One region of the Streptosporangium sp. NPDC023825 genome, then DNA from elsewhere that is predicted to be linked to it. Evidence: riboswitches for the same ligand, from Rfam matches in the RefSeq annotation. Region 1 holds a riboswitch; the other holds the start of a gene.
What was found. Region 1 has a riboswitch for glycine ahead of gcvT (glycine cleavage system aminomethyltransferase GcvT). Riboswitches for the same ligand answer to the same signal wherever they lie in the genome.

Region 1 (18,905 bases):
GATCGCCGCCGCGGTGGCGTTCCTCGCCTCGGACGACGCCAGCTTCATCACCGGCTCGGAGTTCCTCGTGGACGGCGGCATCTCCGGCGCGTACGTCACCCCGTTCTGACATCCGTCACCGGCGTCCCGGCACGCCTCACGCCGTACGTCACCCCGTTCTGACACCCGTCACCGGCGTCCCGGCACACCCGTGCTGCCCCGCGGCGTGAGCCGGGCCGTCTCGGTCTGGACGCCGGTGACGTGCTCGCCGGCGATCAGCGCCAGCAGGCTCCGCGCGGCCTGGGCCCCGGAGTGGGGGATGTCCCGGCCCAGAGCGGTCAGGGCCGGTCGCACCACCTGGGAGAGGGGCGAGTCGTCCCAGGCCACGAGGGACAGGTCCGCGGGCACCTCCAGCCGCATCTCCTGCGCGACCGAAAGCCCGGCGACGGCCATGATGTCGTTGTCGTAGACGATCGCCGTCGGCCGGTTCGCGCCGCTGACCAGCCGCCGCGTGGCCCGCGCGCCCTCCTCGCCGGTGTAGTCCGTGTGCACGACGGTGTGACCGGCCAGGCCGAGCCCGTCGCACGCGGCGGTGAAGGCCCGGTCACGCAGGACGGTGTGCACCAGCGCGGGCAGCCCGGCGACCCTGGCGATCCGGCGGTGGCCGAGGGCGGCGAGATACTCCACCGTCTCCCGCATGGCCGCGCCGTCGTCGGACCAGACGGCGGCGAGCGAGCCCGCCTCCGACGGATGGCCGATCACCACGGCCGGCAGGTCCAGCTCCCCGATCTCGGGGATGCGCGGGTCGTCGAAGTGCAGATCGACCAGGATGACGCCGTCGACGCGGCCCTCCCCCCACCACCTGCGGTAGACCTCCGCCTCCTGCGCGTGGCCGGTCACCGTCTGCAGGAGCAGGGCGTAGGAGCGGGCCGACAGCTCGCTCTCGATGCCGCTGATCAGCTCCATGAAGAACGGTTCCATCCCCAGGACCCGCGCCGGGCGGCACACGGTCAGGCCGACGGCGCGGGCCCGTGCCCCGTTGAGCGCGCGCGCCGCGCTGTTGGGCTGCCAGCCGATCTCCCTGGCGATGGCCTTGATGGTGTTCCTTCTCGCCTCCGACACGCCCGGCCGGTCGTTCAGCGCGTAGGAGACCGCGACCTTGGACACCCCCGCGCGACGAGCGATGTCGGCGATCGTCGGTCGCTTCACGAGACCCCCACCTGAACCGGTTATTCGACGTGTTTCCGCTGCGCACCCTACTATGCCCGTCTCGATCTCCGACGCTCCCCCCGGCGGCCCGTGACCCGCGGTGATCACTGGATCACGGCGGAACGCCCGCACACGGGGCGACAGCGGCAGCGGTGAGGCCGCCGCGTCCTCGGCGGCGGATTCGCTTAACCACTTAACCCCCGCCGCCCGCCGCGGTCCCGCCCGCTCCCCGGCGGCACCCGGCGGCACCCCGCCGCCACCGGACCCGTCGGGGCCGGTAACGTGCGGGAGGGCGCCGGGATGGGCACACGGTGCCGGGACCTCGGTGCAAGCGCGGCGAAACAGGAGATCATGTCCCGTCCCGTCATCGGCATCACCTGCTACGTCGAACCCGCGCGCTTCACCGTCTGGGAGACGACCACCGCGCTCCTGCCGTACGACTACGTCGACCACGTGGCCCGCGCGGGCGGGCAGCCGGTGATCCTGCCCCCGGCGGGCGACCCCGCGACCCTGGCAGGACGCCTGGACGGGCTGATCCTGGCCGGAGGCGGGGACGTCGGCCCGGAGCGGTACGGGCAGGAGCCGCACGAGCGGACCGGCCACGTCCGGCCGTTCCGCGACGACGCGGAGCTGGGGCTGGTCCGGGCGGCGCTGGAGCGGGGCCTGCCCTTCCTGGGCGTCTGCCGGGGCATGCAGGTCCTGAACGTCTCGCTGGGCGGCACCCTGCACCAGCACCTGCCCGACGTGGTCGGCCACCCGGGGCACGCCCCGGCTCCCGGCCGTTACGGCAGGATGCCGGTGTGGCTCGCCCCCGGCAGCCGGACCTCGAAGATCTTCGGGACCGAGACCGTGGACGTGGCCCACTACCACCACCAGGCCCTCGACCGGCTCGCCGCGGGCCTGAGCGTGACCGCCCACGCCGAGGACGGCACGATCGAGGCCGTGGAGGTGGACGACCACCCCTTCGCCGTCGCCGTCCAGTGGCACCCCGAGACCGACGACGAGTCGGCCCTGTTCGAGGCGCTGGTACGCCACGCCACCCCCTGACCGGCGCGGATCGGGGCGGCGCGGGGATTTCGCCCGGCCTGTTCGGGGCGGCGAGGGGATTTCGCTCGGCCGGTTCGGGCGGTTAGGCTGGCCGCTGACACCGATGAATCCCGTGCGGGAGAGCGTCCTGACACCCAGGCCAGGACCCCTGAAGGAGCAAGCCCTCCCCGCGAACCTCTCAAGGCAAAGGACCGTGCGGGTAGGTGCCCTCTGGAAAGCAGGTCCCACGGCCTCGCCGAAGGTGAAAGTCCGGTAAAACCCGGATGAAACTCTCAGGCACCGACGACAGAGGGGGAGGATGCTCTCATCTGTCCCTTGTCTGAGGTGCGCACATGTCCCGACCTACGCCGCTGCGCGGCGTGCACGAGTCCCTCGGCGCGACGCTGACCGACTTCGCGGGCTGGCTGATGCCGCTCCGCTACGGCAGCGAGTCGGCCGAGCACAACGCGGTCCGCCAGGCGGCCGGCCTGTTCGACCTCTCCCACATGGGCGAGATCTTCGTGACCGGGCCGCAGGCCGCCGAGGCCCTCGACCACGCGCTGGTCGGCCACCTGTCCGCGCTGGAGCCCGGCCGCGCCCGCTACACGATGATCGTCGACGCCGAGGGCGGCGTGCTGGACGACCTGATCGTCTACCGGCTCGCCCCCGCCGAGTTCATGGTCGTCGCCAACGCCTCCAACTACCCGCGGGTGGCCGCCGAGCTGACCGGCCGCGCCAAGGGCTTCGACGCCGCGGTGGACGACCGCTCCGAGCGGTACGCGCTGGTCGCGATCCAGGGCCCGCGCTCCGCGGAGATCCTGGGCACGCTCACCGACGCCGACCTCGACGGGCTCAAGTACTACGCCGGCCTGCCCGCCGTCGTCGCGGGCCGCGAGGCCCTCATCGCCCGTACCGGATACACCGGCGAGGACGGCTTCGAGCTGTTCGTCTCGGCCGAGGACGCGGAGCCGGTCTGGGCCGCCCTCACCGAGGCGGGCGCGCCGCACGGCCTGGTCCCCGCGGGCCTGTCCGCCCGCGACACCCTCCGTCTGGAGGCCGGGATGCCGCTGTACGGCAACGAGCTGTCGGCCGACCTGACCCCGTTCGACGCCGGGCTGGGCCGTGTGGTGAGGTTTGACAAGCCGGGCGACTTCGTCGGCCGGGCCGCCCTCGAATCACGCAAGGACGTCCCGCCGTCCCGCCGCCTGGTCGGTCTGATCGCGACCGGCCGCAGGGTGCCCCGGCACGGGTATCCGGTGGTGGTCGCAGGCGACGGCACGGTCGTCGGCGAGGTCACCAGCGGGGCGCCCTCCCAGTCACTGGGCAGGCCCATCGCCATGGCCTACGTGGACAACGGCCTGTCGTCGGGACTGGCCGTGGACATCAGGGGCAGCCACGAGCCGGTCGAGGTCGTCGCACTGCCTTTCTACAGGAGGAAAAAATGAGCAGCATTCCCGAGGAACTGCACTACACCAAGGAACACGAGTGGATCTCCGGCATCGATGACGGCCTGACCCTCACCGTCGGCATCACCGCCTACGCCGCCGAGGCGCTGGGCGACGTGGTCTTCGTGCAGATCCTCCCCGAGGTCGGTTCGACGATCGCCGCCGGCGACGCGGTCGGCGAGGTCGAGTCGACCAAGTCGGTGAGCGACATCTTCGCGCCGGTCTCCGGCGAGGTCGTCGAGGTCAACCAGACCGTCGTGGACGACCCCTCGCTGGTCAACGGCGACCCCTACGGCGACGGCTGGCTGTTCCGCGTACGCCTCGAGGGCTCCGCCGACGACCTGCTGTCGCCGGAGGAGTACGCCGCGCTCACCTCGGGTGAGTCCTAAGCCTCTCCCCCCTCGCGTCACGGCCACGCGCGTCCTTGGGCGCGCGTGGCCGTCCACGCTGGAAGGATTCAGATGACGATCAGCGTCTTCGATCTCTTCAAGATCGGAATCGGCCCGTCCAGCTCGCACACCGGCGGCCCGATGGCCGCCGCCCACAAGTTCGCCCGCGGCCTCCACCAGGACGGGCTCCTGGAGAAGACCGCCCGGGTGAGCGCCGTCCTGTACGGCTCGCTGGGCCTGACCGGCAAGGGTCACGGCAGCGACAAGGCCGTGCTGCTCGGCCTGTCCGGCGAGAAGCCCGAGCTGGTCGACGTCGACACGGTCGACGAGCGGCTCGCCGCCATGCGCGAGTCCGGCACCCTCTCCCTGTACGGCTCCCGCGAGATCCCCTTCGTCATCGGCGAGGACCTCGTCTTCGAACGCAAGATCTCGCTCCCCGGCCACCCCAACGGCATGCGCTTCACCGCGCTGTCCGAGTCCGGCGAGACGATCCGCGAGAAGGTCTACTACTCGGTGGGCGGCGGCTTCGTCGTCGACGAGAACGCCACCGGCGCCGACCGGATCAAACCCGACGACACCGTCCTGCCGTACCCCTTCACCACGGCCGCGGAGCTGCTCGCCCAGTGCGCGGAGACCGGGCTGTCGATCTCCGGGCTGATGCTGGAGAACGAGCGGGCGTTCGGCCGCACCGAGGCCGAGATCCGCGCCCAGCTGCTCGTCCTGTGGCAGGTCATGAGCGAGTGCGTGCGGCGCGGCATCGGCAAGGAGGGCGTGCTGCCAGGCGGCCTGAAGGTCCGCCGCCGCGCCCACCAGCTCCACCGGCAGCTGCGCAGCGAGTCGCCGGAGAAGGACTCGCTGCAGACGATGGACTGGGTCTCGCTGTTCGCCCTCGCGGTCAACGAGGAGAACGCCGCCGGAGGCCGCATCGTCACCGCGCCCACCAACGGCGCCGCGGGCATCATCCCGGCCGTGCTCACCTACTACGACCGCTTCACCAAGGACTCCGACGACGAGGGCGTGATCCGCTTCCTGCTGACCGCGGGGGCGATCGGCGTGCTGTTCAAGGAGAACGCCTCCATCTCCGGCGCCGAGGTCGGCTGCCAGGGCGAGGTCGGCTCGGCCTGCTCGATGGCCGCCGCCGGGCTCACCGAGGTGATGGGCGGCACCCCGGAGCAGGTCGAGAACGCCGCCGAGATCGGCATCGAGCACAACCTGGGGCTGACCTGCGACCCGATCGGCGGCCTGGTGCAGATCCCGTGCATCGAGCGCAACGCGGTCGCCTCCATCAAGGCCATCGCCGCCGCCAGGATCGCGATGCGCGGCGACGGCCGCCACTTCGTCTCGCTGGACAAGGCCATCAAGACGATGCGCGACACCGGCCGCGACATGCTCGACAAGTACAAGGAGACCAGCAGGGGAGGGCTCGCGGTCAACGTCATCGAGTGCTGACCGCAATCACTACCAAATTTCGCATCACGTGCAGGACCCCCCGATCCCACGCCTATGCTGGGTGGCCATGTGCGCGGGACTCGGGAGGTCGCGGTGGTAACGGGAACGCACCCGGCAAGCCGTTCCCGTCGCTCCCAGCGCCCCGAGAGACCCTCCCGCCCCCTGCGGGTGCTCCGCTTCCTCGGGTCGCACTGGCTCTTCATCACCGCCCTGCTGGCGGGCGGCGGCCTGCGGCTGCTCGCCATGCTCGGCTACCGGCCCGCCCTGTGGTTCTGGGCCGACTCCTTCGTCTACCTGAACGCGGGGCTCGCCCCCCGCCCCCTGGAGTCCCGCCCGGCGGGCTACGCGCTGTTCCTGTGGATCCTCAAGCCGCTGTCCAGCGTTCCCGCGGTGGTCGCGGTGCAGCACCTGCTCGGGCTGGCCGTGGCCGTCTGCGTCTACCTGCTGCTGCGCAGGCTGGGCGGGCTGCCGGGGTGGGGCGCGACGCTGGCCGCGCTGCCGGTGCTGCTGGACGCCTACCAGCTCCAGCTCGAACACCTCGTCATGGCGGACCTGCTCTTCCAGTTCCTGGCGGTGCTGGCGGTCACGCTGCTGCTGTGGCGGCGGCGCCCCGCGGTGTGGGTCGCGGCACTGGCCGGAGCGCTGCTGGCCGCGGCGACCGTCACCCGCACGATCGGGCTGCCGCTGATCGCCGTGGCGCTGGTCTGCATGCTGATCCGCCGGGCCGGATGGCGGGCCGTCGTCGCCGCGACGCTGGCCGCCGCGATCGGTCTGGGCTCGTACGCGGCCTGGTTCAGGACCGAGCACGGCAGCTTCGGGCTGACCAGGGGGAACGCCTTCCTCTGGGCGCGGACGATGACCTTCGCCGACTGCGCCAGGATCCACCCGGCCGGCCCCGAGGCGGCCCTGTGCCCCGTCGAGCCGCTCGGGCAGCGCCCGGCGCCGCCGGTCTACATCTGGGACGGCGACTCGCCGCTGAACAAGGTCAAGGGCAGCTGGGCGGAGCGCGACGCGCTCGCGGGCGCCTTCGCCACCCAGGCGATCATGGCCCAGCCGTTCGACTTCCTGCGGGCGGGCCTGGACGACGCGGCCCACATCTTCGACTGGACGCGGCGCGTCTACCCGGCTCCCGGGCCGCAGAGCGCCTACGTCTTCCCCGAGTCCGTGCGGCCCTTCTCCTCGGGGGTCGCCTCGCAGGGAAAGACCGCCGAGCAGCTGACCGTCGCCTACCAGGGCTCGTCGGGGGCGCCGGTGACGGTCGAGCCGTACGCGGGCTGGCTGCGCGGCTACCAGGAGTACGGCTTCGTGCGAGGCCCGTACCTCGCGGTGATCCTGCTGGTCGGCCTGGTCGGGGTGCTGATGCGGCTGCGGCGGCTCGGCGGCGCGGTGCTGCTGCCCTGGGCGGCGGGGACCATGCTGCTGGTCCTGCCGCCCTTCATCGCGGCCTTCGACCACCGCTACGTCATCCCCGCCCTCCCGCTGGTCTGCCTCGCCGCCGGACTGGCCTTCGGGGCCAGGCACGACAGGCACGAGGAGAACGCGCCCGGGCCGACGGCCGGGGAACCGGACGGGAAACCGCCGTACGAGGACCCGGACGACGAGGACCCGTCGTACCGCACGACGGCCGAACGGCCGGTGTACGCGAGCCCCGTCGGGGAATCGGGGTACGGGCCGGGCTCGTACGACGGGCAGGCGCACCGGGGCGGCGCGTACGGAGACACCGCGTACGGTGACACGACGGAGCCGCCGGCGTACGGCACGGCGGGCGAGCGAGCCGCGTACGGCGTCACCGGCGAGCGGCCGGTGTACGGCATGACGGGCGAATGGCCGGTGCTGGGAGGGGCGGGCGAGCGACCCGCGTACGGCGCGACGGGCGAGCGGCCGGTGTCCGGAGGGTCAGCGGCGGCGGACGTGCAGGCGAACCATCACGCCGAGTTCTACCTCCCCGAGCGCCCGTCGGACCTTCCCCACCGCGTCCCTGTTCAGCCGGGCCACGAGTTTGCCGACATCGGTCGCGGGCGCGCAGCCCACCCCGATGCGCAGCCGCTCGTGCCGTATGTACCTGACGCGGACGCGGGTGAGCCCTTCGACTTCTTTAAGGGCAACCCCGAGCATGGCGGTCCCCGTCCCGGACCGCCTGCCCCACCGTCCCCATCCCAGGGCGTGTAGCAGCCACCGCACCGCCAGGAGGGCCAGCGCCACCAGCAGCAGCGCCACCAGCCAGCCCAGCCACGGATGCGCGGCCAGCCAGCCGGGGAACCCCTTGCGCACGAGCCTGGCTCCGGGCGAGTGGCCGGGGATGTCACCGCGTCCCCGCAGGAAGGCGTAGAGCCCCGCGCACACCAGCACCGTCCCGGTGACGGCCAGACCGATCCGGTTGCCCAGGTAGGGCCTCATCACGCCTTCTTCCTGCGCAACCGTACGACGACGTCACCCGCGCACATCGCGCCCAGCCCGGACAGCCGGTCACCCACCGCCGCGCCCACCCGGCGCAGCACGGGCCCGGTCCGTTCGGCGTCGGTGAACACGGTGACCTCGACGACCCGCGACGTGAGCCGGACCCGGGCGCCGTTCACCTCGTCCACCGCCTCGGCGGCCTCCCGGAGCGTGCGGCGGAGCCCGGACCTGGTGATGCCGATCACCATGTGCGGGTCCCCCGACTCCAGCGGCACCAGCCGGGTCCGGCCCGGCAGCGCGGCGAGCGCGAGCATCACCAGGCCCGCCGCCATGGCGAGCGTCGACGCGGCGAACGTGGCCGGATCCGACCAGTTCCACGCGCCGGCCCCGTTGACGAGCCGCCGGTAGGGCACCCTCGCGACCGGCGACTCCATGAGCAGGCCCACCGTCACCGAGGCCGAGACCACCAGTACGGCGGACACCGTCAGGGCCGCGGGGACACCGGCGGGGCTCCTGCCCGGCCGCAGCAACCGCACCGACCTGCGCCGGACGTCCTGGAACTGCTCGGCCGCCGCCTTGCCTCCCGAGCCTCCGGCGGTGGTCCCCGCGCCGCCGGTGCCTCCCGAGCCCGCCAGGATGTCCTGGAGAGTAGTCGTCATTCGGTCATGTGTACGCGTTCGGGCAGGAGCGGGCCGGGGATCAACCGCCCACTTACGCGATCTTGAGGCCCTCCTGGCGGGAGCATTGACCACCCCTCCGACAACATGAATATCGCTCACATTCGTTGGGGCCGGGTTATCCTGCGAACATGGACGACCGCCAGCGCTACGACCGGGCCACAGCGCACCTGGATCCCCCCTTCGCCGTCCTCGACCTGCCCGCCCTGCGCGCCAACGCCGAGGGAATGGTCCGTCGGGCCGGGGGCAAGCCGATCAGGGTCGCCAGCAAGTCCGTCAGGTCCCGGGCCGTACTCGAACGCATCCTCGCCATGGACGGCTTCACCGGCATCATGGCCTTCACCCTCCCCGAGGCCCTCTGGCTCGTCTCCACCGGGATGCGGGACGTGCTGGTGGCGTACCCCACCGTCGACCGCGCCGCGCTCGCCGAGCTGGCCGCCGGCCCGGACGCGGCACGAGAGATCACGATCATGGTGGACCACGCCGAACACCTGGACCTCATCGAGTCCGCCGTCTCCGGCGTCCGCGACCGCCACGAGATCCGGCTCTGCCTGGACGTCGACGCGGGCTACCTCGCCTTCGGCGGCCGGTTCAGGGCGGGGGTCCGCCGCTCCCCCATCCGCGAGATCGGCCAGGCCGCCGACCTGGCCACCGAGATCGCGAAACGGCCCGGATTCCGGCTCGTGGGCCTGATGGCTTACGAGGCGCAGATCGCCGGAGTCGGCGACGACCCGCCGGGCAATCCCGTACTGACCCGGGCCGTCCGCCTGATGCAGGCCCGGTCCCGGCGCGAGCTGATCACGCGCAGGGGCCGGATCGTCCAGGCCGTCCGCCAGATCGCCGACCTGGAGTTCGTCAACGGCGGCGGCACCGGCAGCATCGAGAAGACCGCCAAGGAGAGGGCCGTCACCGAGATCGCCGCCGGATCCGGCTTCTTCCACCCCCGCCTGTTCGACTTCTACCGGGGATTCACCGGCCGGCCCGCCGCCCTGTTCGCCCTGCCCGTCGTACGCCGCCCCGCCCCCGGCGTCGTCACCGTCCTCGGCGGCGGCTACCCCGCCTCCGGCGCCCCCGGCGACAACCGCCTGCCCCAGCCCTACCTGCCGTGCGGGCTGCGCTACGACGCCGACGAGGGCGCCGGAGAGGTGCAGACCCCCCTCATCGGGCAGGCCGCCGAGGACCTGCGCGCCGGCGACCGGGTCTGGTTCCGGCACGCCAAGGCGGGTGAGCTCTGCGAGCGCTTCGCGAGCCTGCACCTGATCGACGGGGACGAGGTCGTGGACGAGGTTCCCACCTACCGGGGCGAGGGCCGCACCTTCCTCTGACCTCTCGCCCCTGTCTCCTCCCCCGGATCCGTGGCCGGGATCGGCTGGAACTCCGGCAGAGCGGCGTCCCCTCCGAACCCGGCGGCGTCCCCTTCGAACCCGGCACCGTCCGGAACACGGGAGCGGACCCCGGCACGAGGAACGGGCACCCGCCGCTCCGGCGGGTGCCCGTTCCTCGTGCCTGTCACATCTCGGCCTCTCCCCGGGCACCACGGCCCCCGGTGCTCCGCGCCCGGAGAGACCGTGCCCGCGAGGAACCTCCGGGGGATCTCAGAAGCCCAGGTCGAGCTCTTCCCACCTGCTGCACCTGTGGGTCGACCAGCTCCGGTACTTGACCTGGCAGGTCTTGACCCGCACCTCGCTGACGTCGTGCGCCGTGACACGGAAGCGCTTGGTGTCGTCGTAGCTGCACAGCCTGTCGCGCTTGGCGACGTCCCAGTCCTCGTCGCCGGACGAGACGACCTGGACCTCGACGTAGGCGCAGCGACCGCCCTGGCGGAAGGTACGCCTGTCACCGTCGTACAGCTCGCCCCGCAGCCTGAACGTGTTGTCGTCCTCCTCGTCGCCCCTGACCGAGTACCTGGCCTCCAGCGTGGCCAGGCCGTTCCTGGACTCCTGCTCGAAGCTGTCGTCGACGTCACGCGACGAGGACGACGAGGACACAGCGGACGCGGACGAGGCGGACGCCGGTGTCGCGGCGAAGGCGGCCGGAGCCGCCGTCAGCATGAGGCCCGTGGTCGCCACCACCGCGATCGCGGCGCGAATGATGTTTTTCATGGATTTACCCCTCCCTTTCACCTACCCGCGATGTTCCGCGAGCGGGAAAAAGGTCACATGAGTAAACCCCTACTCAATTCGGGGCCGCCGACCGGTCGCCGGCGACGCCGGAACCCCCCGGTCAGCGACGGTCAGCGACGCCGGCGCCGCCACAGCACGACCACCGCGCCGAGCGCCAGCACCGCCCCCACCCCGATCAGGATCGGCGCCAGGTCCGGCCGGTCGTCCGCCCACAGATCCTCGGGCTCGCCGGCGAGCTTGACCGGCTTCGGTCCCGCCACGCCCACCATGTCACCGACCTGGGCGACGAGATGCTCCGCGTTCGCCCTGACCTTGGCCACACCGCGTGCCGCGACCCGCTTGGGGCTCACCCGGTCCGCGATGGCGTCCACCGTCTGAGCCAACTCCGCGCGCGTGCGCTCGATCTGCCGCTCCAACTCCGCGGGATCGGTGTCCGCCATGGCGCTCCTCCCCTACTCCTTGACATTGATCAGTCTGTCAGGTCCTGCCCGCCCACGGCACTTCGGACAGGCCGGTAAGTTGACCGGGGAACCATTCCTCGGAGGAACACCATGAAACTCGAGCCGGGCGACGCCGCCCCGGACTTCACGCTTCCCGCCGCCGACGGCACCACCGTGTCGCTGGAGACACACCGCGGTCGGCGCGTCATCCTCTACTTCTATCCCGCCGCGATGACCCCGGGCTGCACCAAGCAGGCCTGCGACTTCCGCGACAGCCTCGCCTCGCTGACCGCGGCCGGATTCGCCGTGCTCGGCGTCTCGAAGGACACCCCGGCCAAACTCGCCAAGTTCGCCGAACACGACGCCCTGACCTTCCCGCTCCTGTCCGACCCCTCCCTCGAGGTCCACAAGGCCTACGACGCGTACGGGGAGAAGACGATGTACGGCAGGACGACCGTCGGGGTCATCCGCTCCACCTTCGTCATCGACGCCGACGGAAAGATCGAGAAGGCTCTCTACAACGTGAAGGCGACCGGCCACGTGGCCCGCCTCCGCCGCGAACTCGGCCTCGACTAAAACCCGTTTTTCACCATTTGATACGACGTGAGCATGCCCCAAGAATTGCCAGTCCCATTGCCTAGGCTTGGGGCGTGCCCATCAAATACAAATACACCCCCGAAATGCTGGCGGAGGCCGCGGCCCACTCCCTCAGCATCGCCGACGTCCTCCGCCGCCTCGGCATCACCATCGCGGGCGGCAACCATGCCCATATCAGCCGCCAGCTGAAGCGCTTCGGAATCGACACGTCGCACTTTCGCAGGGTCTCCCCCAACAGAGGGAAGCCCTCACCACGACGCAGTCGCCCGGAACAGGTTCTCGCCATACGGCCGGAAGGCAGCCCGCGCCCGGACCCCGGGCAGCTCAGGCGCATCTTGATCGAGATCGGGATGCCTTACCGCTGCGCGGGATGTAGGATCGAGGGCGTCTGGCAAGGTCGCTCATTGACGCTGCACGTTGACCACATCAATGGCAACTGGCTGGACAACAGAAAAGAAAACCTGCGATTCCTCTGTCCCAATTGCCATTCACAGACAGAGAATTTTGCAGGAAAGAATAGGGGTCGTAGCCCAACGGCAGAGGCGGCGATTTTAGGTGTCGTACAGAGCGGGTTCGAATCCCGTCGACCCCACAAAACAATTCAAAATCGCCCGGTCGACATGAAGTCGGTAGACACCGCCGTAACGATATCGGTCCAGGATTCATTCTTCATAGAATACTGTCGAAGTGAAAAACGCTTCGCGTCGAGATCCGCGGTCATACGCAGGGCCATTCAATTGCTGCGCGAGTCCGTTCTCGAGGAGGAGCGCGCCGCCGCGTCCGTCGAGATGGGCGAGAGCGGTGACATGGGTTCGCCTGGCCGCGCTGTGCGGGGCGGCTCCGGCGAGTGGCCCGCGTAGGGTCCGGTCTCGTCGGGGATGGCGCGAGGTCCGCCGCCGAGCGGGAAAACCTTTGTGAATCAGCTCCGGTGATCGGGCGAGGTCGCCGGAACACCCGAGGGGCGGGGCGGCGGCCGTCCGGCATGTGGGCCACCCGGCGCGGCAGGGGAAAACGTCAGGTCGCGCGGCCCGTTCCGTGGCCGCGCGACCTGTCGTCGTTGTGATTGATCACCACAAACTATCTCCCTTTACTCACCCCAGAGGGCGCTCCCGGAAACCATGGTGTCCCAGAGGCCGTAAAGGCCGCGTAAGCCGTGCCGGATGTCCGACCCGGTGTGCGACCTGAGTCGTACATCGGGTTCCCCCTTGAGGGGGAAGGTCACTGATCTGCGCATACGTATCGTGGTGATGTGTTCGGCAGACTGCGCGCCTGGAGCGGGCGCCATCCCAGGATCACGGACGCCCTGTGGCTGACTCCGTTCCTGCTGGTCTCGCTGCTCAACCTCTGGACCGTCGGGGTGATCGACCTGGTGGCCTGGGGGGCGGAAAGGCTCGGGCCGTGGGGGTTCGCCGGGCTGACGCTGCTGCTGTTCGTGCCGCTGTTCTGGCTGCGCGAGCGTCCCGTGGCGGTCTTCGCGGTCATCTCGCTGGCTTCCTTCCTCCAGTGGCTTCTCGGGGTGCAGCCCCTGGTCTTCAACCTCTCCGTGCTCGTCGCCATGTACGGCGTGGCGTCGCGGCGCCCGCTGCGCTGGGCGGTGGGGGCGGGTCTGGTGGTGGAGCTGGGGTTGTTCCTGGTGTTCGGGCGGGTGCCTCGGGGGTTCGATCCGAGCGCCTTCGCCACGGCCTCGGCGTTCGCGGTCGCGATCTGGATGGCGGGGATCTACGCGAACACCCGCCGCCGTTACCTGGAGGGCCTGGAGGAGCGGGCCGAGCGGGCCGAGCGGGAGCGCGATCAGCAGGCCAGGCTGGCGGCGGCGGCGGAGCGGGCCCGGATCGCCCGTGAGCTGCACGACGTGGTGGCGCACAACGTGAGTGTGATCATCGTTCAGGCCGACGGGGCGGGGTACGCGATCGACAGTGATCCCGAGCAGGCGCGCAGGGCGATGGAGGCGGTCTCGGCCACGGGCCGCAGGGCGCTGGCGGAGATGCGGCGGATGGTGGGCGTGTTGCGGGCCGACGGCGTCCAGGAGGAGTACGCTCCGCAGCCGAGCCTGTCGCAGCTGGACGGTCTGGTGGCGCAGGTGCGGGAGTCGGGGTTGCCGGTGGAGCTGCGGGTGTCCGGCGTTGCCCGGGAGCTTCCCGAGGGGGAGCAGCTGACGGTTTACCGGATCGTGCAGGAGGCCCTCACCAATACCCTCAAGCATGGCGGTCCGGACAGCAGGGCCACGGTCGAGATGGAGTACGGCGTGCGGGAGCTGCTCTTGCGGGTGACCGACGACGGTCGCGGGGCCGCGACGCCGGAGCGTGAGGGCGGGCACGGCCTGGTCGGCATGCGGGAGCGGGTCGCGTTGTTCGGCGGGAGTGTGGAGGCACGGCCCGTTCCTGGTGGCGGGTTCCAGGTGGTGGCGCGGTTGCCGATCGGCGACACCGGGGCGGGTCGGGCGGCTTGACGGAGCGCGCGGTGGGTGACCGGGTGATCCGGGTGATGCTGGTCGACGATCAGGAGTTGCTGCGCACCGGTTTCCGGATGGTTCTCAGTGCCCATCCCGGGATCGAGGTCGTCGCGGAGGCGGGTAACGGGGCGGCCGCGGTGGAGGCGCTGCGGACGGTCGCCGTCGACGTGGTGCTGATGGACGTGCGGATGCCGGTCATGGACGGGGTGGAGGCGACGCGGCTGATCCGTTCTGCGGCCGGCGGGCCTCGGGTGCTGATCCTGACCACGTTCGATCTGGACGAGTACGCGTTCGCGGCGTTGAAGGCGGGTGCGTCGGGGTTTCTGTTGAAGGATGTGCCGCCCGCCGATCTGGTGAGCGCGATCCAGTCGGTGCACAGCGGGGACGCGGTGGTGGCGCCGAGCACGACGCGGCGGTTGCTGGAGCGTTTCGCGGTGCATCTTCCCTCGGCGGGGGCGGCCGAGCCCGCGGTGCTGTCCGGGTTGACCGCGCGGGAGCGGGAGGTGCTGGTGCTGGTGGCCAGGGGGCTGTCGAACACGGAGATCGCCGGTCGGCTGGAGCTGGCGGAGGCGACGGTCAAGACGCATCTGGGCCGGATACTGGCAAAGTTGAGCCTGAGAGATCGGGCGCAGGTCGTCGTGTACGCCTATGAATCAGGGATCGTCACTCCGCATTCGGCCGACTAGCATGATCTTATGACGCACCCTGACGGCCGGCTTCGCGCGTCGCACGCCGACCGGGACGCGGTTATCGAGCAGCTGCGCGTGGCCGCCGGAGACGGGCGGCTCACCCTGGAGGAGCTGGAGGAGCGGATCGAGCGGACTCAGGCCGCCAGGACGTACGACGACCTGAGGGCTCTCACCGCCGACCTGCCGCAGGACAGGGTGGCGTTCGCCGTGCCGGGCGGGGGCGGGGTGCTGGAGCTGCGGACGAAGCACGGGCAGGTGCAGCAGAAGGATTACTGGGTGGTGCCCGCGCGCATCGTGGCGAGTTGCACCTCCGGCAGCGTGAAGATCGACTTCACCGAGGCGGTGTGCTCGCACCGCGAGGTGCTGCTGGAGGCGACCTGCGGGATGGGCAACATCGTGGTGATCGTGCCGCGCGGGTGGACCGTGTGGGTCGACTCGCTGACGACGAACATGGGCACGATCAGCAACAAGGCCACCGACCCGGGCCGTCCGGACGCGCCGGTGCTGCGCGTCACCGGCAAGGTCGGCATGGGCAGCCTCAAGATCAAATACCCGCGAAAGTAGCGCCGGGCGAGAGCGGGAGCCGGGAGGAACCCGCCGGAGGCCAGGCCCTGGTCGCCTCCCGCACCCGGTCCCCCGGGCACCTCGGTCGTCTCCCCGCCCTCCGGTCCTCTCCAAGCCTTCCCCCGCTCCGATCCTCTCCGGTCCTCCCCGCGCTCCGGTCCTCTCCGGTCCTCCCCGCCCTCCGGTCCTCTCCAAGCCTTCCCGCGCTCCGATCCTCTCCGGGCCGCCTCGGCCGAATGGCCGAGGCGGTGCTACGGCGGAGGTCGCGCCCGTCCTTCTCCGGGCCCCCTCCGTCGCACCGCAAGTCAGGCTTAATGCCTGATGGATCCCTCTTTCCTCATCAATAACGTTTGGTCCGTCATAACGCCATACGTTGTTGGAGGAGAGCTGCCGTGACCATCACCGGAGAGGTCGGCGCGTGGGACGACGCGCGGGGAAGCGCGGCGCCGGCCGTGACGGCCAGAGGTCTCACCAAGGTGTACGGCCGGGGGGACACCGCCGTGCACGCGCTGCGAGGGGTGGACGTCTCCTTCTCGACGGGCGCCTTCACCGCGATCATGGGTCCCTCGGGGTCGGGGAAGTCCACGCTGATGCACTGCCTGGCCGGGCTGGACACGGTGAGCGGCGGTCAGGTGCGCATCGGGGACGTGGAGCTGACCGGGCTCAACGACAGGCAGCTCACCATGCTCCGCCGCGAGCGGATCGGCTTCGTCTTCCAGGCGTTCAACCTGCTGCCGACGCTGACGGCCGAGCAGAACATCCGGCTCCCGCTGGAGATCTCCGGGCGGCTCGCCGACCCCGCGCTGTTCGACCTGGTCGTGGAGACCGTTGGCCTGCGCGACCGGCTGGGGCACCGGCCCTCGGAGCTGTCGGGCGGCCAGCAGCAGCGCGTCGCGGTCGCCCGCGCCCTGATCAGCAGACCCCAGGTCATCTTCGCCGACGAGCCCACCGGCAACCTGGACTCGCGCAGCGGCGCCGAGGTGCTCTCCTTCCTGCGGACGTCGGTGCGCGAGCTCGACCAGACGATCGTGATGGTCACCCACGACCCGGTGGCGGCCTCGTACGCCGACCGCGTGGTCTTCCTCCGTGACGGCCTGGTGGTCAGCGAGCTGACCGGGCCGACGCCGCAGTCGGTGCTGGACACGCTGATGAAGCTGGAGGCGTGAGGTGCTGAGGACGACGCTGGCCGGGTTGCGGGCGCACCGGCTGCGGCTGGTGCTGACGTCGCTGGCGATCGCGCTGGGGGTGGGCTTCATCGCGGGGACGTTCGTGCTGACCGACACCATCGAGGCGGGTTTCACCCAGAAGTTCGCGGCGGCGGCCGACCGGATCGACGTCGCCGTGACCCCCCTGCCCGGCGGGAACGGCGACGAGGCGCCGGCCGTCTCCGAGGCGACCCTGGAGAAGGTGCGCGCCGTGGACGGCGTGGCCGACGCCCAGGGGCTGGTGCGGGGCACGTCCGCCCTGCTCGACAAGGACGGCAAGGCGGCCGGCGACTTCCCCACCGCGGGGATCTCCCTGCCCGAGGGTGACCTGAACCGTACCTCGATCGTGAGCGGTGCGGCGCCGAGGACCGCGACGCAGGCCGTGCTCGACGAGGACACGGCCAGGACCAGGGGCTTCAGGGTCGGCGACGTCATCGCGGTGCTCGACGCGAAGAACGTCCGGCACGAGTTCACGCTGGTGGGCCTGGTCGACATCGGCTTGGACCAGGAGCTCGGATACTTCGGCGCGGTCGGCTACACCACGGACACGGCCAGGAAGATGACCGGGCAGAAGGGGTACCGGGAGGTCGACGTCGCCGCCGCCGAGGGCGTCACCCAGGAGGCGCTGCGCGGCTCGGTCGCCGCGGCCGTGGGCGCGGGTCACGAGGTCAGGACCGGTGAGCGGTACGCGGCGGACCTGGCCAGGTCCAACGGCGCCAACAGCGACTTCCTGATGCTGGGCCTGCTGTTGTTCGGCGTGGTGGCGATGTTCGTGGCCGCGCTGGTCATCTACAACACCTTCAACATCCTGGTGGCCCAGCGGACCCGCGAGATGGCGCTGCTGCGGTGCATCGGGGCGACGCGCGGGCAGGTCTTCGGATCGATCGTGCTGGAGTCGGCCGTGGTCGGCCTGCTGTCGTCGGTGCTCGGCCTGCTGCTCGGCTACGGCCTGGGCGCGGGGGCGCTCGCCGTGCTGGCGGCGTTCGACGCGCCGCTGCCCTCGGCCGCCGCCACCACCCTGACGCCGCGCACCGTCGTCCTGGGCCTGGTCATCGGCCTCACGGTCACGGTCGTCGCGGCGCTGCTGCCCGCGCGGGCGGCGACGCGGGTGGCGCCGATCGCGGCGCTGCGCTCGCAGGCCGAGGAGCAGACCTTCAGGACCGGCCTGGTACGGATGATCTTCGCGGGGCTGTTCCTGGTGGCGGGCGTGGGCATCACGGTGGCCGGGATGTCCATGAAGCCCGGTGAGACCGCCCTCGTGGTGGTGATGGCCGGTTGCTCGTTCGTCTTCCTGGCGGTGCTGATCCTCGGGCCGGTGATCGTCAGGCCGCTGTCCGCGTTCGCGGGGTGGGTGCCCGCCAAGATCTTCGGCGTGCCGGGAAGGCTGGCCGTGGACAACTCCCGGCGCAACCCGAAGCGGTCGGCGACCACCACCGTGGCACTCACCGTGGGCGTGACGCTCATGACGGTCATCTCCGTCGTCACCGGCACCGTGCGGGTGACGTACACCCAGCAGCTCGACGAGCAGTTCCCCTTCGACTACATGGTGCAGACCCAGGAGCGCGACTCGGGCCTGCCCCGCGCGATCGCCGAGGAGCTCCGGACCAGTCCCGAGCTGGCCTCGGTCATCGCCTTCCGCGAGACCACCGCCAGGCTCGCGACCGGGACCGCGAGATACGACGTGGGGACCTTCACCCCGGCCCCGGGCTTCAACCCGCCGCTCGACGCGGGCTCGCTCGACCGGCTCGGGCCGGGCACCGCGCTCGTCGCGGAACGCGTCGCCGAACGGCTCAAGGTCGGGGTCGGCGACCGGATCACCGTACGGACGGCGAAGGCGGGCTCGGTCGGCCTGACGATCGTGGGTCTCTCCGACATCGACGCGAGCCTCGCCAGCCTGACGGTGCCGGAGCGGGATTTCGACCGCTACTTCGGCGAGGTCGGCGACAACCGGGTGATGATCAAGCATCGGGACGGCGTGAGCCCGGACCGGGCGCTCGCGGCGGTCGAGGCGGCGACGGAGCCGTACCCGACGGCGAAGGTCGCCAGCTCGACGGCGATGCGGGGCCAGTTCGACGAGGCGCTCGACATGATGCTGATGATCATCACGGGGCTGCTCGGCCTGGCGGTGCTCATCTCCCTGCTGGGCATCGCCAACACGCTCTCCCTGTCGGTCCACGAGCGCACCCGCGAGTCCGCGCTGCTGCGGGCGCTCGGGCTGACCCGGCCCCAGCTGCGGCGGATGCTCTCGGTCGAGGCGCTGGTCC
Region 2 (12,519 bases), on a different contig from region 1:
CTGAAACGGCACGGCTTCACCGAGACGGTGGTCACCGTGCAGTTCCTGGCCGCCCTGGTCCGCAACTACTTCGGCGACGGCGACGAGCTCGGCATGAGCCTGTACTACGCCACCGAGGACACGCCGCTCGGCACCGCGGGCAGCGTGAAGAACGCCGCCGACCGGCTCCGCGACGACCGCTTCCTGGTCATCTCCGGCGACGCGCTGACCGACATCGACCTGACCGACATGATCCGTTTCCACCGCGAGAACGGCGCGATGGTCACGATCGGGCTCAAGCGCGTCCCCAACCCGCTGGAGTTCGGCATCGTCATCGTCGACGACCAGGGCAGGGTGGAGCGCTTCCTGGAGAAACCGACCTGGGGCCAGGTCTTCTCCGACACCGCCAACACCGGCATCTACGTGATGGAGCCCGAGGTCCTCGACGAGATCGCGGCCGGGGAGTCCGTCGACTGGTCGGGCGACGTGTTCCCCAGGCTGCTGGAGCGCGGCGCCCCGCTGTACGGCTACGTGGCCGACGGCTACTGGGAGGACGTCGGCACCCACGAGAGCTACCTCAAGGCCCAGGCCGACGTCCTGTCCGGCCGGGTCAAGGTCGACATCGACGCCTTCGAGGTCTCGCCGGGCGTCTGGGTCGCCGAGGGGGCCTCGGTCGACGCCGACGCCGTCCTGAAGGGCCCCCTCTACGTCGGCGACTACGCCAAGATCGAGGCGGGCGCCGAGCTGCGCGAGTACACCGTGCTGGGCAGCAACGCGGTGGTCAGGGAGGGGGCCTTCCTGCACCGCGCGGTCGTCCACGACAACGTCTACGTCGGGCCCAGCGCCCACCTGCGCGGCTGCGTGATCGGCAAGAACACCGACCTGATGACCGGCGCCAGGGTCGAGGAGGGCGCCGTCGTCGGCGACGAGTGCATCATCGAGGCCGAGGCGTACATCTCCTCCGGCGTCAAGATCTACCCGTTCAAGACCATCGAGGCCGGGGCGGTGATCAACAACAGCGTCATCTGGGAGCCGCGCGCCCAGCGCAACCTGTTCGGCCCCCGGGGAGTCTCGGGGCTGGTCAACGTCGAGATCACCCCCGAGCTGTGCGTACGGCTGGCCAGCGCCTACGCCACCACCCTGAAGAAGGGCGCCTCGGTCATCACCTCCCGCGACTCCTCCCGCGCCGCGCGGGCGCTGAAGCGGGCCGTGATCAGCGCCCTGAACGCCAGCGCGATCAACGTGCTCGACCTGGAGGCGTCCCCGCTCCCGGTGGCCCGCTTCCACACCGCCAGGGAGAACGCCGTCGGCGGCATCGCGCTGCGCACCACCCCCGGAGACCCGCAGAGCGTCGACATCGTCTTCATGGACGAGCACGGCGCGGATCTTTCCCCGGCGGCCCAGCGCAAGCTGGACCGGGTCTTCTCCCGGCAGGAGTTCCGCCGCGCCTTCCCCGGGGAGATCGCCGAGCTGAGCTTCCCCGCCCGGGCGGTGGAGGACTACACGCACGAGCTGCTGCGCCTGGTCGACATCAGCGGGGTGCGCGACGCCGACATGAAGGTCGTGGTCGACTGCGCCGGAGGCACCTCCTCGCTGGTGCTGCCCAGCCTGCTGGGCCGCGTCGGGGTGGACGTGCTGACCGTCAACAACCGGCTGGACGACGCCTCGCCCACCGAGACCCTCGCCGAGCGCCGCCGCGACCTGCAGCGCCTGTCGGAGCTCGTCAGCTCCTCCAGGGCGGCCTTCGGGGTGCGCTTCGACCCGGTGGGGGAGCGGGTCGCGCTGGTGGACGAGATGGGCCAGCTGATCAGCGAGGAGCGCGCCCTGCTGGTGGTGCTCGACCTGGTCGCCGCCGAGCGGCGCGGCGGCAGGGTGGCGCTGCCGGTCACCACCACCCGGGTGGCCGAGCAGGTCTGCAGGTTCCACGGCGTCCAGGCCGAGTGGACCTCCACCGCGATCGACGCGCTCACCGCCGCCGCCAGGGGGCCGGAGATGATCTTCGCGGCCGACGGGCGAGGCGGTTTCATCGTGCCCGAGTTCGGCCCCACGGTGGACGGCCTGGCGGTGTTCCTGCGCCTGCTGGGCCTGGTCGCCAGGACCCGGCTCTCGCTCAGCCAGATCGACGCCAGGATCCCCGAGGCCAAGCTGCTGCGCCGGACCGTGCCGACCCCGTGGGCGGCCAAGGGCGCGGTGATGCGCTCGGTCATCGAGGCCGCCGAGCACTACCGCATCGACACCACGGACGGGGTGCGGGTCGTCGCCGAGGACGGCAGCTGGACCCTGGTGCTGCCCGACCCGGCGGAGGCGGTCACCCACCTGTGGGCCGAGGGGTTCGACGTCGACTCCGCGCAGACCCTGATCGAGCACTGGGCGAGGGTGGTGGAGGAGGCCGCGGGCGGCTGACGGGACCCGGCCCCGGCCGTCGCGCCGCAGGCGCGGGAAGGCGCCCTGACGGGGGCCGCGGGCCGAGCGGTTGCCACAAAGACAGCGCGGCGCCATGGACCGGGGACAGTGCCCCACTGTAACTTTGTCACCGACCGTACCCGCGGTTCAGCGTCAACCTTGACCTTCGCGCCTCATCACTGTATGTTGCGGCATTCGCAGTCCGAGAAAACACTTGAGAAGCGAAGAAGCGAGGCGCGCATCACTGAGCACCGTTGCCGCGTCTTCGCGGTAGGAGGCCGAGCCGATCGATGCCGAGCGTCTACTGCACGCAGTGCGGTCATGCCAATCCTGAGGATGCCCGTTTCTGTTCACGATGCGGGTCGCCGCTTACCAAAGCCGAGACCCCCGGAGACAGCACATCGACGATCTCCCTCTCCGGGATCGAGGCCTACGAGGCGGAGACAGGTGAGACGCTTCTCGCCGAGCGGCAGGCCGTCGAGCAGTTGCCCCCGGGCACCGCGCTGCTGGTCGCGATGCGCGGCCCCAACGCCGGCAGCCGGTTCCTGCTCGACAGCGACCTCACCACCGTGGGCCGTCACCCCGAGAGCGACATCTTCCTCGACGACATCACGGTCTCGCGCCGCCACGTGGAGTTCTACCGGCGCGGCGGCGGGGTCTTCACCGTCCGCGACGTCGGCAGCCTGAACGGCACGTACGTGAACCGCGAGCGCATCGAGGAGGTCCCGCTGTACGGCGGGGACGAGGTGCAGATCGGCAAGTTCCGCCTGGTCTTCCTCACCCGCGGCGCCGCTGGAGGATGATGAGCTCGCAGGCCGCTCGTGCGCACATGAGCATCGGGGAGGTGCTCGCTCTGCTGCAGGGCGAGTTCCCCGACGTCAGCATCTCCAAGATTCGTTTCCTGGAGGGCGAGGGGCTGATCGAGCCGGAGCGCAGTCCCTCCGGCTACCGCAAGTTCACCTACGCCGACGTCGAGCGGCTGCGTTACATCCTCAGCGAGCAGCGTGACCGCTACCTGCCGCTGCGCGTCATCAAGGATCATCTGGAGGCGGCCGACCGCGAGGAGCGTCCGGCCGCCAAGCCGCGCGCGGTCCCCGGCGACGCGCCCCCCGAGCTCCGGCTCACCCGCGAGGAGCTGCTCGCCGCCGCCGAGCTCGACGAGGAGACCCTCGCCGAGCTGGAGGACTACGGCCTGCTGGCCGCCGTGGCCCGCTACTACGACGCCGAGGCGCTGGCCGTGGCCCGCAGCGTCGGAGCCCTGGCCGCCTTCGGCCTGCGGGCCCGCCATCTGCGAGCCGTCAAGGCCGCCGCGGAGCGCGAGGCCGGTCTGGTGGAGCAGGCCGTCGCCCCGCTCCTGCGCCGCCGCAGGCCCGGGGCCATCGACCAGGCCGACGAGACGGCCAGGGAGATCTCCGGCCTGCTGCTGGAATTGCACGCCTCTCTGCTGCGTTCCGGCGTTCGTGGGGCCCTGGGCCGGTGAGAACCTGACCAGGCACTCGTACCCCCACGAGTGTTACGTTGAACAAACCGGTCGGAATCCAGCGAAGACGGAGCAGCCCGTGTTGCAGATGGAGGTCGTGGGCGTTCGAGTTGAGATGCCCTCCAACCAGCCGATCGTCTTGCTGAAAGAGACGCATGGGGAGCGTTACCTACCTATCTGGATCGGCATGACGGAGGCCACGGCGATCGCCATGGCCCAGGCCGAGGAACCACCACCCCGGCCGCTCACGCATGACCTGTTCCGCGACGTGCTCGAAGGACTCGGCGTCCGGCTGAGCACGGTCAACATCGTCGCCCTGCGCGACGGCATCTTCTTCGCCGATCTCGTGTTCTCCAACGGGGTCGAGGTGAGCGCGCGCCCCTCGGACTCGATCGCCTTGGCACTTCGCACCGGCGCACGTATCTTCGCGAGTGAGGACGTGGTCCGGGAGGCAGGGGTGATCATCCCGGACGACCAGGAGGACGAGGTGGAGAAGTTCAGGGAGTTCCTTGACACGATCACGCCCGAGGACTTCGGCCGCGCGGGGTAGGAATTTCGGTGCATTTACGCTTCACGACGCGCCGGGTGGGGTCGTTGACTGGACTTGGCCCCAGTCCTACGGTGCAAGTGAAACCCGCGGTCGTGCGTAAACCCCCAGATCAGGCCGTGGGATGAGAGAAAGCCGGAGGTCCGCGTGGCGGTCAGCAGCGGCGAGGGTAGAAACGCCGATCAGGATGACCCGGAACGGCGCCAGTCGGCACGTCAGCGCGCGGGTGAAGAGGGTCTGCTGTTCGACGGGCAACCGGTGAAGGTGCCCGCCGACATCGGTTACCGGGGCCCCACGGCCTGTTCCGCGGCCGGCATCACCTACCGGCAACTCGACTACTGGGCGCGCACCGGCCTGGTCGAGCCCACCGTGCGAGCCGCCCACGGCTCCGGCTCCCAGCGGCTGTACGGCTTTCGCGACATCCTGGTCCTCAAGGTCGTCAAGCGCCTCCTCGACACCGGCGTCTCCCTCCAGCAGATCCGCATCGCCGTGCAGCACCTGCGCGACCGGGGCGTCAACGACCTGGCCGGGATCACCCTGATGAGCGACGGGGTGAGCGTCTACGAGTGCACCTCGCCCGACGAGGTCATCGACCTCCTCCAGGGCGGTCAGGGAGTCTTCGGCATAGCTCTGGGACGGGTGTGGCAGGAGGTGGAGGGCTCCCTCGCGGATCTGCCCGGCGAACGCGCGGAGTCGAGCGAGGGCCCTTTAGGAGATCATCAGGCCGATGAGCTGGCCCGCCGTCGCAGAGCACGACGAACCGGGTAAACTCGGACCTGCCACTGACCCTGTGCGGGAGAGACCCCGACCAGGATCGGGGCGCCGAAGGAGCAACCTCCCCGGAATCTCTCAGGCACCCGGTACCGCACGGACGAGGCAACTCTGGAAAGCAGGCGCGCTCGCCAGGCGCGACTCACCGACGGTGCAAGCCTCCCGACAAGGGGCAGGTGAAGCTCTCAGGTCACGACCCGCACGACGGTCGTGATGACAGAGGGGGAGACCAGGCATACGCCCGCGCCCAGCGCCGGTCTCCACCCCGTCCCGGGAGGCTTCACCAATGACCGACCTGTCATCGCTCAGCGAACTCGGCTCCCCCGCGTTCGCGACCCGCCACATAGGGCCGGACGACGCCGGCCAGACCCGCATGCTGGAGGCGGTCGGATTCGCCTCCGTCTCCGACCTGGTCGCGGTGGCCGTGCCCGAGGCGATCCGCTCCTCGGAGCGGCTGAGCCTGCCCCCGGCGGCAGGGGAGTCCGAGACCCTCGCCGAGCTCCGGGCCCTCGCCGGGCGCAACACCGTGCTCACCTCGATGATCGGCCTGGGGTACCACGACACGATCACCCCGGGCGTCATCCGCCGTAACCTCCTGGAGAACCCGGGCTGGTACACCGCGTACACGCCCTACCAGCCGGAGATCTCCCAGGGCCGCCTGGAAGCCCTGATCAACTTCCAGACCGTCGTCTCCGACCTCACCGCCCTCGACGTCGCCGGGGCCTCCCTGCTGGACGAGGCCACCGCCGCCGCCGAGGCGATGACCCTGGCCCGCCGCGCGGGCCGCAGCCCCTCGAAGGTGTTCGTGGTGGACGCCGACGCGCTGCCGCAGACCAAGGCGGTGCTGCGCACCCGCGCCGAGCCGCTCGGCATCGAGCTGGTCGAGAGCGACTTCACCGAGGAGCTTCCCGAGTGCTTCGGGGTGCTCGTGCAGTATCCCGGCGCCAGCGGCAGGGTCCGCGACTTCCGCGCCATCGCCGACGCCGCCCACGCGCGCGGCGCCCAGGTGGTCGCCGCCGCCGACCTGCTGGCCCTCACCCTCCTGGCCGCGCCCGGCGAGCTCGGCGCCGACATCGCGGTCGGCTCCTCCCAGCGCTTCGGCGTCCCCCTCGGCTTCGGCGGCCCGCACGCCGCCTACATGGCGGTCCGTGACGGCCTGCAGCGCCAGCTGCCGGGCCGCCTGGTGGGCGTCTCCCAGGACGCCGACCAGCGCCCCGCGTACCGGCTCGCGCTCCAGACCCGCGAGCAGCACATCCGCCGCGAGAAGGCCACCAGCAACATCTGCACCGCGCAGGTGCTGCTCGCCGTGATCGCCGGCATGTACGCCGTCTACCACGGTCCCGAGGGCCTGCGCAGGATCGGCCGTCGCACCCACCGGCACGCCGTCGTGCTGGCCGAGGGCCTGCGCCAGGGCGGCGTCGAGGTCGTGCACGACACCTTCTTCGACACCGTGCTCGCCAGGGTTCCCGGCCGCGCCGAGGCGGTCGTCGCCGCGGCCCGCGACAACGGGGTCAACCTGCGCCTGGTCGACGCCGACCACGTGGGCGTCACCTGCGACGAGAGGACCGAGCCCCTCCACCTGGAGCAGGTCCTGGCCGCCTTCGGGATCGGCGGCGCCGTGCTGGCCGACCTGGACGCCGCCGCGCACGACGCGCTGCCCGCCTCGCTGGCGCGCGTCAGCGACTACCTGACCCACCCGGTCTTCCACAGCCACCGCTCCGAGACGGCGATGCTGCGCTACCTGCGCAGGCTCCAGGACAAGGACATCGCGCTCGACCGGTCGATGATCCCGCTGGGCTCCTGCACCATGAAGCTCAACGCGACCACCGAGATGGAGCCGATCACCTGGCCGGAGTTCGCCGGGCTGCACCCCTACGCGCCCGAGGACCAGGCCGCGGGTTACGTCGAGCTGATCGGGCAGCTGGAGCGCTGGCTGGCCGAGGTCACCGGCTACGACGCCGTGTCGCTCCAGCCGAACGCCGGCTCCCAGGGCGAGTTCGCCGGGCTCCTGGCGATCCGCGCCTACCACACCGCGCGCGGCGACGCGGGCCGCGACGTCTGCCTGATCCCCTCCTCCGCGCACGGCACCAACGCCGCGAGCGCCGTGATGGCGGGCATGCGGGTGGCCGTGGTCGCCTGCGACGACCAGGGCAACGTGGACGTCGACGACCTCGTCGCGAAGATCGACAAGCACCGCGAGCAGCTCGCCGCGATCATGGTGACCTACCCGTCCACGCACGGCGTGTACGAGGAGACGATCGTCCGGATCTGCGAGCTGGTGCACGAGGCCGGCGGGCAGGTCTACGTCGACGGCGCCAACCTCAACGCGCTGGTCGGCCTGGCCAGGCCCGGCGAGTTCGGGGCGGACGTCTCCCACCTGAACCTGCACAAGACCTTCTGCATCCCGCACGGCGGCGGCGGCCCCGGCGTCGGCCCGGTCGCGGTCCGCGCCCACCTGGCCGACTACCTGCCCGGCCACCCGCTGCGCGAGGGCACCGCGGTGGGCCCGGTCTCGGCGGCCCCGTACGGCTCCGCGGGCATCCTGCCCATCTCCTGGGCCTACATCCGGATGATGGGCGCCGACGGCCTGAAGGCGGCCACCGAGCAGGCCATCCTGTCGGCCAACTACCTGGCCCGCAGGCTCAGCCCCCACTACCCGGTCCTGTACACCGGCCGCGGCGGCCTCGTCGCCCACGAGTGCATCGTGGACCTGCGCCAGATCACCAAGGAGACCGGGGTGACGGTCGACGACGTGGCCAAGCGCCTCATCGACTACGGCTTCCACGCCCCGACCATGTCCTTCCCGGTGGCCGGCACGCTGATGATCGAGCCGACCGAGAGCGAGGACCTGGCCGAGCTCGACCGGTTCTGCGAGGCGATGATCGCGATCCGCGAGGAGATCGCGAAGGTCGCCTCCGGGGCGTACGACAAGACCGACAACCCGCTGCGCAACGCCCCGCACACGGCCGACAGCCTCGTCGCCGACGAGTGGGGCCACCCCTACAGCCGCACCGAGGCGGCCTACCCGCTGCCGTCGGTGCGCGAGGGCAAGTACTGGTCGCCGGTCCGCCGCATCGACCAGGCCTACGGCGACCGCAACCTGGTCTGCTCCTGCCCTCCCCTGGAGGCGTACGAGGACTGATCGCCGCCGGGTCCCGCCGGGACCGCAAGCCCGCGCGACCCTCGATATTCGCGGGGAATGCGACAGGACGGAGGGCGCCCCGAGTCGTTAGGCTCGGGGCGTCTCCGTATCCGGAAGGATCCTGCATGCCTGAGGTGGACACCCGTCCCTTGGACACCGCGCGAAGACTGGCCGAGGCGGGCGACCTCGACGGCGCCGCCGCGATCTTCGCCGAGCTGGTCGCCGATCCCGACGAGCCCGACCGGGCCCAGGCGGCGGTGGGTCTCGCGGTGGTGCTGGAGGAGAGCGGGGACGTGGCGGGCTCCCGCACGGCCGCGCGCACCGCGCTGGCGACCGGGCATCCGGAGTTCGCCGCCCAGGCCGCCTGCCTGCTCGCGGGGAGCTTCGAGCGGGAGGGCCTGGCCGACCAGGCCCGTGCCGCCTGGCAGGCCGCGCTGGGCGTCGGCCATCCCGCCTACGTCCCGCTGGCGCACATGGCCCTCGCCAGGCTCGCCACGGGCGAGGAGGAGGCCGAGAGGTCGCTGCGTGACGCGCTGGCCACCGCCGACCCGGAGATCGCTCCTCGTGCCGCCCAGCGGCTGGCGGAGGCACTCCTGGAGGAGGGCGAGCCGGGGGAGGCCGCCCAGGTGCTCCTGGAGGCGCTCGCCGTGCCCGACGCGGCCGAGGTGCCGAGGCTGCGGGTGATGCTCGGCATCGCTCACCTGGAGCTGGCATGCGCGGAGTTCTCCGCCGCGATCGAGGAGGGCGGCGACGTCGAGACCGGCGCGCTGGCCATCGAGCTCCTGGCCCGCACGCTCCCGCTCAGGGGGCGCGACGAGGACGCCGAGCGCGTGTGGCGCTACGGCCTGGACAGCGCGGACGAGGATCTCGCCGGTGAGGTCCGCCTCCGCCTCGACCGGGATCTCTGAGCCTTCCGGGCCTCGACCGGGATCGCTGAACCTCTCGGCCGGGACCTCTGAGCCCGGGGCGCGCGGCGCGCCGGTTCCGTGCGAGAGCGCGGTGCTCGTCGGGCCCGTGGGAGACCTTGCACGGGCACCGGCCTTCCCGGCGGTCCGGCCGCGCGGATTCCGGGCCGCCCGAGACGGCCCGAGGCGGGGAGCCAGGGCGGGAAGCCGGAAAGGAGGGGCCGGGCGGGACCCCGGCGGGTGTCAGTCGCGCTCCCGCCAGCGGCTCAGGGCGTGGGCGAAGTTGATCGCCACGATCCCGCCCCAGGCCAGCAGCAGCCCGGCGGTGCCGGAGGTCTGCGCCGCGACGGCGGTCAGCGGGATCCCGATGCCCATCGAACCGAGGGCGATCGGGATCGAGCCGTTCGAGCTCTTGCGCGACTTGGCCGACTTGGCCTTCGGCGCCCCGGCGGCGTGCATCTCGGCGCGCACCCGGTGGGCGATGGTCGCGTCGAGGCGTGACACGAACGACTCGATGAGGGCGGCCTCGTACTCGGGGCCGAGGTCGCGCCGGGCCTCGACGGTGGCATGCATGTCCTGGCGGATATCTTGATAGTCCTGCACGCTTCGATTGTTCCTTCAAGCCGGCCGCCGGGCATCAGTCAATAGGAGGAGATCCGTGTCCACCTCCGAGTCCACCCCTCCCGCCGGCGCGTCCACGCCGGGATCCGGGTTCCCCGCGCACGCGGTCCCGCCCATGGAGATCACGACCCCGCACGGCCCTGCGCTGGTGGAGATCGACGAGGTGGCCGCCCCGCGTTTCCTGCTGGTGCTCACCCACGGCTCGGCCGGGGGAGTGGACGCCCCCGACCTGCTGGCCGTGCGGGACGCCGCGCTGGCGATCGGCGCGACGGTCGCGCGGGTGCTCCAGCCGTTCCGGATGCGCGGAGCCCGCGCGCCGGGGTCGGCGGTCAAGCAGGACGAGGCGTGGGAGACGCTGGTGACCGCGCTGCGCGGGCGCTACCCGGGGCTGCCGCTGGCGCAGGGCGGGCGGAGCAACGGGGCCAGGGTCGCGTGCCGTACGGCCGACCGGGTCGGGGCCGTCGCGGTCGTCGCGCTGGCGTTCCCGCTGCACCCGCCGGGGAGGCCGGAGCGGTCACGCGCCGGGGAGCTGCGCGCGGCGGGTGTGGACGTGCTGGTGGTGAACGGAGACCGTGACCCGTTCGGCGTGCCCGAGGCGGCGGACGCCGCGCGCCTGGTGGTGCTGCCGGGAGAGGGTCACGACCTCGGGAGGAATCCCGCCAGGGTGGGCGAGGTGGCCGCCGAGTGGCTCGACACGAGGATGCGGCCGGGCTCGGTGGACCCGCTCAGCGTGACCGGCCGGGTGTGACGGGCCTCAGACGACGCCGGCCAGTGGCCGGTGCGGCTCGATGACGGCACCGTCGGGAAGAAGCTCGCCGGTGTCGTCGAACAGCACCACACCGTTGCAGAGCAGGCTCCAGCCCTGCTCGGGGTGGGCCGCCATGGTGCGGGCGGCTTCGCGGTCCAGCGCGTCGGCGGACGGACAGGACGGCTCGTGCGGGCACATCGGCGTGCCTCCGGATCTCTCGTGTCGGCTCGCCCGGGTCACACCGGGCACGGGTGGGCATCGGACATCCGGCGGCACCGTCACCGATGGGTCTCCGTTCCCACGTATGACGGGGACGAGCATCTGAATGTTGATATATGGCCATGCGGTCCCTAACAGAACGGGAGCCGCACATCAAGCAGATCAAGTGTGCGATCGATCGCACCTTGGCGACATAGCCCGTTAGGACTGTTTGAGAACTGGTAAGGGGTCAGTCCGTCAGGGCTTTATCAGGGGATGTGACCTATAACACAGCATGCCTCATATAAGGATATTCGACCAAGTGCGACACGCCGCCGAGCAGGTAAACGATCGGTTACAAGTTGCTGACGTGCGCCGACGCGGGTTTCCAAACCCCTGACCGTCCCCTGCCGGGTCCGATGCGCTCACCGGGCGCCCAGGCCGGCCAGGAGCGCGTCCAGCCCGTGCTCGAAGTCGGTGTCCGCCTCCGGGCTGCCGCCTCCCCTGGACGGGGGACGCCAGGGCTCGTCCTCGTCGCCCGAGGGCTCGGCCCAGCCCGACTGCTGCACCTCCACCGCCACCGCGCCGAAGACGTAGGCCCGAAGGGCCCGTACCGCGCCCGCGGCGTCGGCCAGTCCCGCGTCGGCCAGCTGGTCGGTCTGCTCCCTGATGGCGATCGCCGCCCTGCCCCTCGGCGGCTTGGTCAGGGCCAGGGCCAGCACCCCGGGATGCTCCCTCAGCGCGGCCCGGCTCGCCCTGCACCAGGCCCTCGCGCTGTCCTGCCAGCTCTCGCCGGGCTCGGCGTGGACGGTGGTGACGTGCTCGGCCAGCGCGTCCATCAGGGCGTCCTTGCCGCGCGGCAGGTGGTGGTAGATGGCCATCGCCTCCACCTGGAGCGCGTCGCCCAGCCGCCGCATCGTCAGGCGCCGGAGCCCCTGGCCGTCGGCGATGTGGAGGGCGGCGTCGATGATGCGTTCCCTGGAGAGCGGGACGGGCGGTCGCTTGGCAGGCATGAAAGGCATCCTGCCACCGCTCACCTTACTGCGTAAAGGACGGCGCGCCGGGCAGGACCGATGTTCCTCGGCGTCGCCGTACGGCGAGGTGGCCGGTGGCACCGTACGGCGAGGCGGCCGGTGGCGCCGTACGGTGAGAGGGCCGGTGGCGCCGCACGGTGAGAGGGTCGGCGGTGCGGACCGTTCCGCGGGAGGCCCGGTCCCTGAGTGTGTGGGGCGGGGGCGGACCGCGTAGGCTACGAGCGGTGATCTGCCGGAGGAGACCGGCGACCGGCGAGAGAGGGAAGAAGATGGCGTTTTTCCGACCGCGCGTGAGCCGGGAGGCGGAGGTTCGTCACCACGCTGACCAGGAGGTCGGGAAGAGCTTCCCCGAGCTTCTGGAGAAGGCGCGCGAGGCCGAGGCCGAGGTGCGCCGGGCGCAGGCCGCCGCGGCCCCCGTGCAGGAGCTGCGGGCCGCCGGGCTGGCCTTCGACAGGGCGCTCACCGAGGCCCTGCGCGCGGCCGAGGCCAACCAGCGCGCGACGTTCGGGATCAGGTCGTACGACGACCGGATCCGCCGCCGCAAGGGCAGGGCCACCCCGAAGGGCGCCGAGTGGACCGCCGAGGTCAACCGCCTGCGCACCCTTCGCGAGCAGAACCGGCTGACCGGCATCCCCAGGGTCCCGCGCCCGGTCGCCGCATCGGCCCGCTGAGCTCCATCCCGATCCCCGTT

Region 2: it holds a riboswitch for glycine, as region 1 does, so the genes downstream of both, gcvP (aminomethyl-transferring glycine dehydrogenase) here and gcvT (glycine cleavage system aminomethyltransferase GcvT) in region 1, are expected to answer to the same signal.

What each region holds. Positions count from the first base shown of each region.
Region 1 is NZ_JBFAAE010000018.1:112,399-131,303, forward strand. Features, by position in the region: gene AB0G15_RS18395 (3-oxoacyl-ACP reductase) at 1-109, shown strand, start outside; gene AB0G15_RS18400 (LacI family DNA-binding transcriptional regulator) at 169-1,188, opposite strand; gene AB0G15_RS18405 (gamma-glutamyl-gamma-aminobutyrate hydrolase family protein) at 1,540-2,235, shown strand; glycine riboswitch at 2,341-2,439, shown strand; glycine riboswitch at 2,440-2,534, shown strand; gene gcvT (glycine cleavage system aminomethyltransferase GcvT) at 2,568-3,659, shown strand; gene gcvH (glycine cleavage system protein GcvH) at 3,656-4,048, shown strand; gene AB0G15_RS18420 (L-serine ammonia-lyase) at 4,121-5,497, shown strand; gene AB0G15_RS18425 (hypothetical protein) at 5,591-7,666, shown strand; gene AB0G15_RS18430 (DUF6286 domain-containing protein) at 7,894-8,553, opposite strand; gene AB0G15_RS18435 (amino acid deaminase/aldolase) at 8,703-9,896, shown strand; gene AB0G15_RS18440 (hypothetical protein) at 10,167-10,673, opposite strand; gene AB0G15_RS18445 (DUF3618 domain-containing protein) at 10,805-11,134, opposite strand; gene bcp (thioredoxin-dependent thiol peroxidase) at 11,246-11,710, shown strand; partial or broken gene AB0G15_RS18455 (HNH endonuclease) at 12,082-12,222, shown strand; tRNA gene AB0G15_RS18460 (tRNA-Leu) at 12,251-12,323, shown strand; gene AB0G15_RS18465 (sensor histidine kinase) at 12,981-14,180, shown strand; gene AB0G15_RS18470 (response regulator transcription factor) at 14,204-14,869, shown strand; gene AB0G15_RS18475 (DUF1707 domain-containing protein) at 14,879-15,436, shown strand; gene AB0G15_RS18480 (ABC transporter ATP-binding protein) at 15,829-16,602, shown strand; gene AB0G15_RS18485 (FtsX-like permease family protein) at 16,604-18,905, shown strand, end outside.
Region 2 is NZ_JBFAAE010000070.1:31,229-43,747, forward strand. Features, by position in the region: gene AB0G15_RS37420 (mannose-1-phosphate guanyltransferase) at 1-2,382, shown strand, start outside; gene AB0G15_RS37425 (FHA domain-containing protein) at 2,673-3,185, shown strand; gene AB0G15_RS37430 (MerR family transcriptional regulator) at 3,185-3,862, shown strand; gene AB0G15_RS37435 (bifunctional nuclease family protein) at 3,942-4,412, shown strand; gene AB0G15_RS37440 (MerR family transcriptional regulator) at 4,647-5,177, shown strand; glycine riboswitch at 5,193-5,285, shown strand; gene gcvP (aminomethyl-transferring glycine dehydrogenase) at 5,467-8,322, shown strand; gene AB0G15_RS37450 (hypothetical protein) at 8,448-9,230, shown strand; gene AB0G15_RS37455 (hypothetical protein) at 9,471-9,830, opposite strand; gene AB0G15_RS37460 (alpha/beta family hydrolase) at 9,964-10,596, shown strand; gene AB0G15_RS37465 (DUF5999 family protein) at 10,603-10,794, opposite strand; gene AB0G15_RS37470 (TetR/AcrR family transcriptional regulator C-terminal domain-containing protein) at 11,220-11,807, opposite strand; gene AB0G15_RS37475 (hypothetical protein) at 12,098-12,499, shown strand.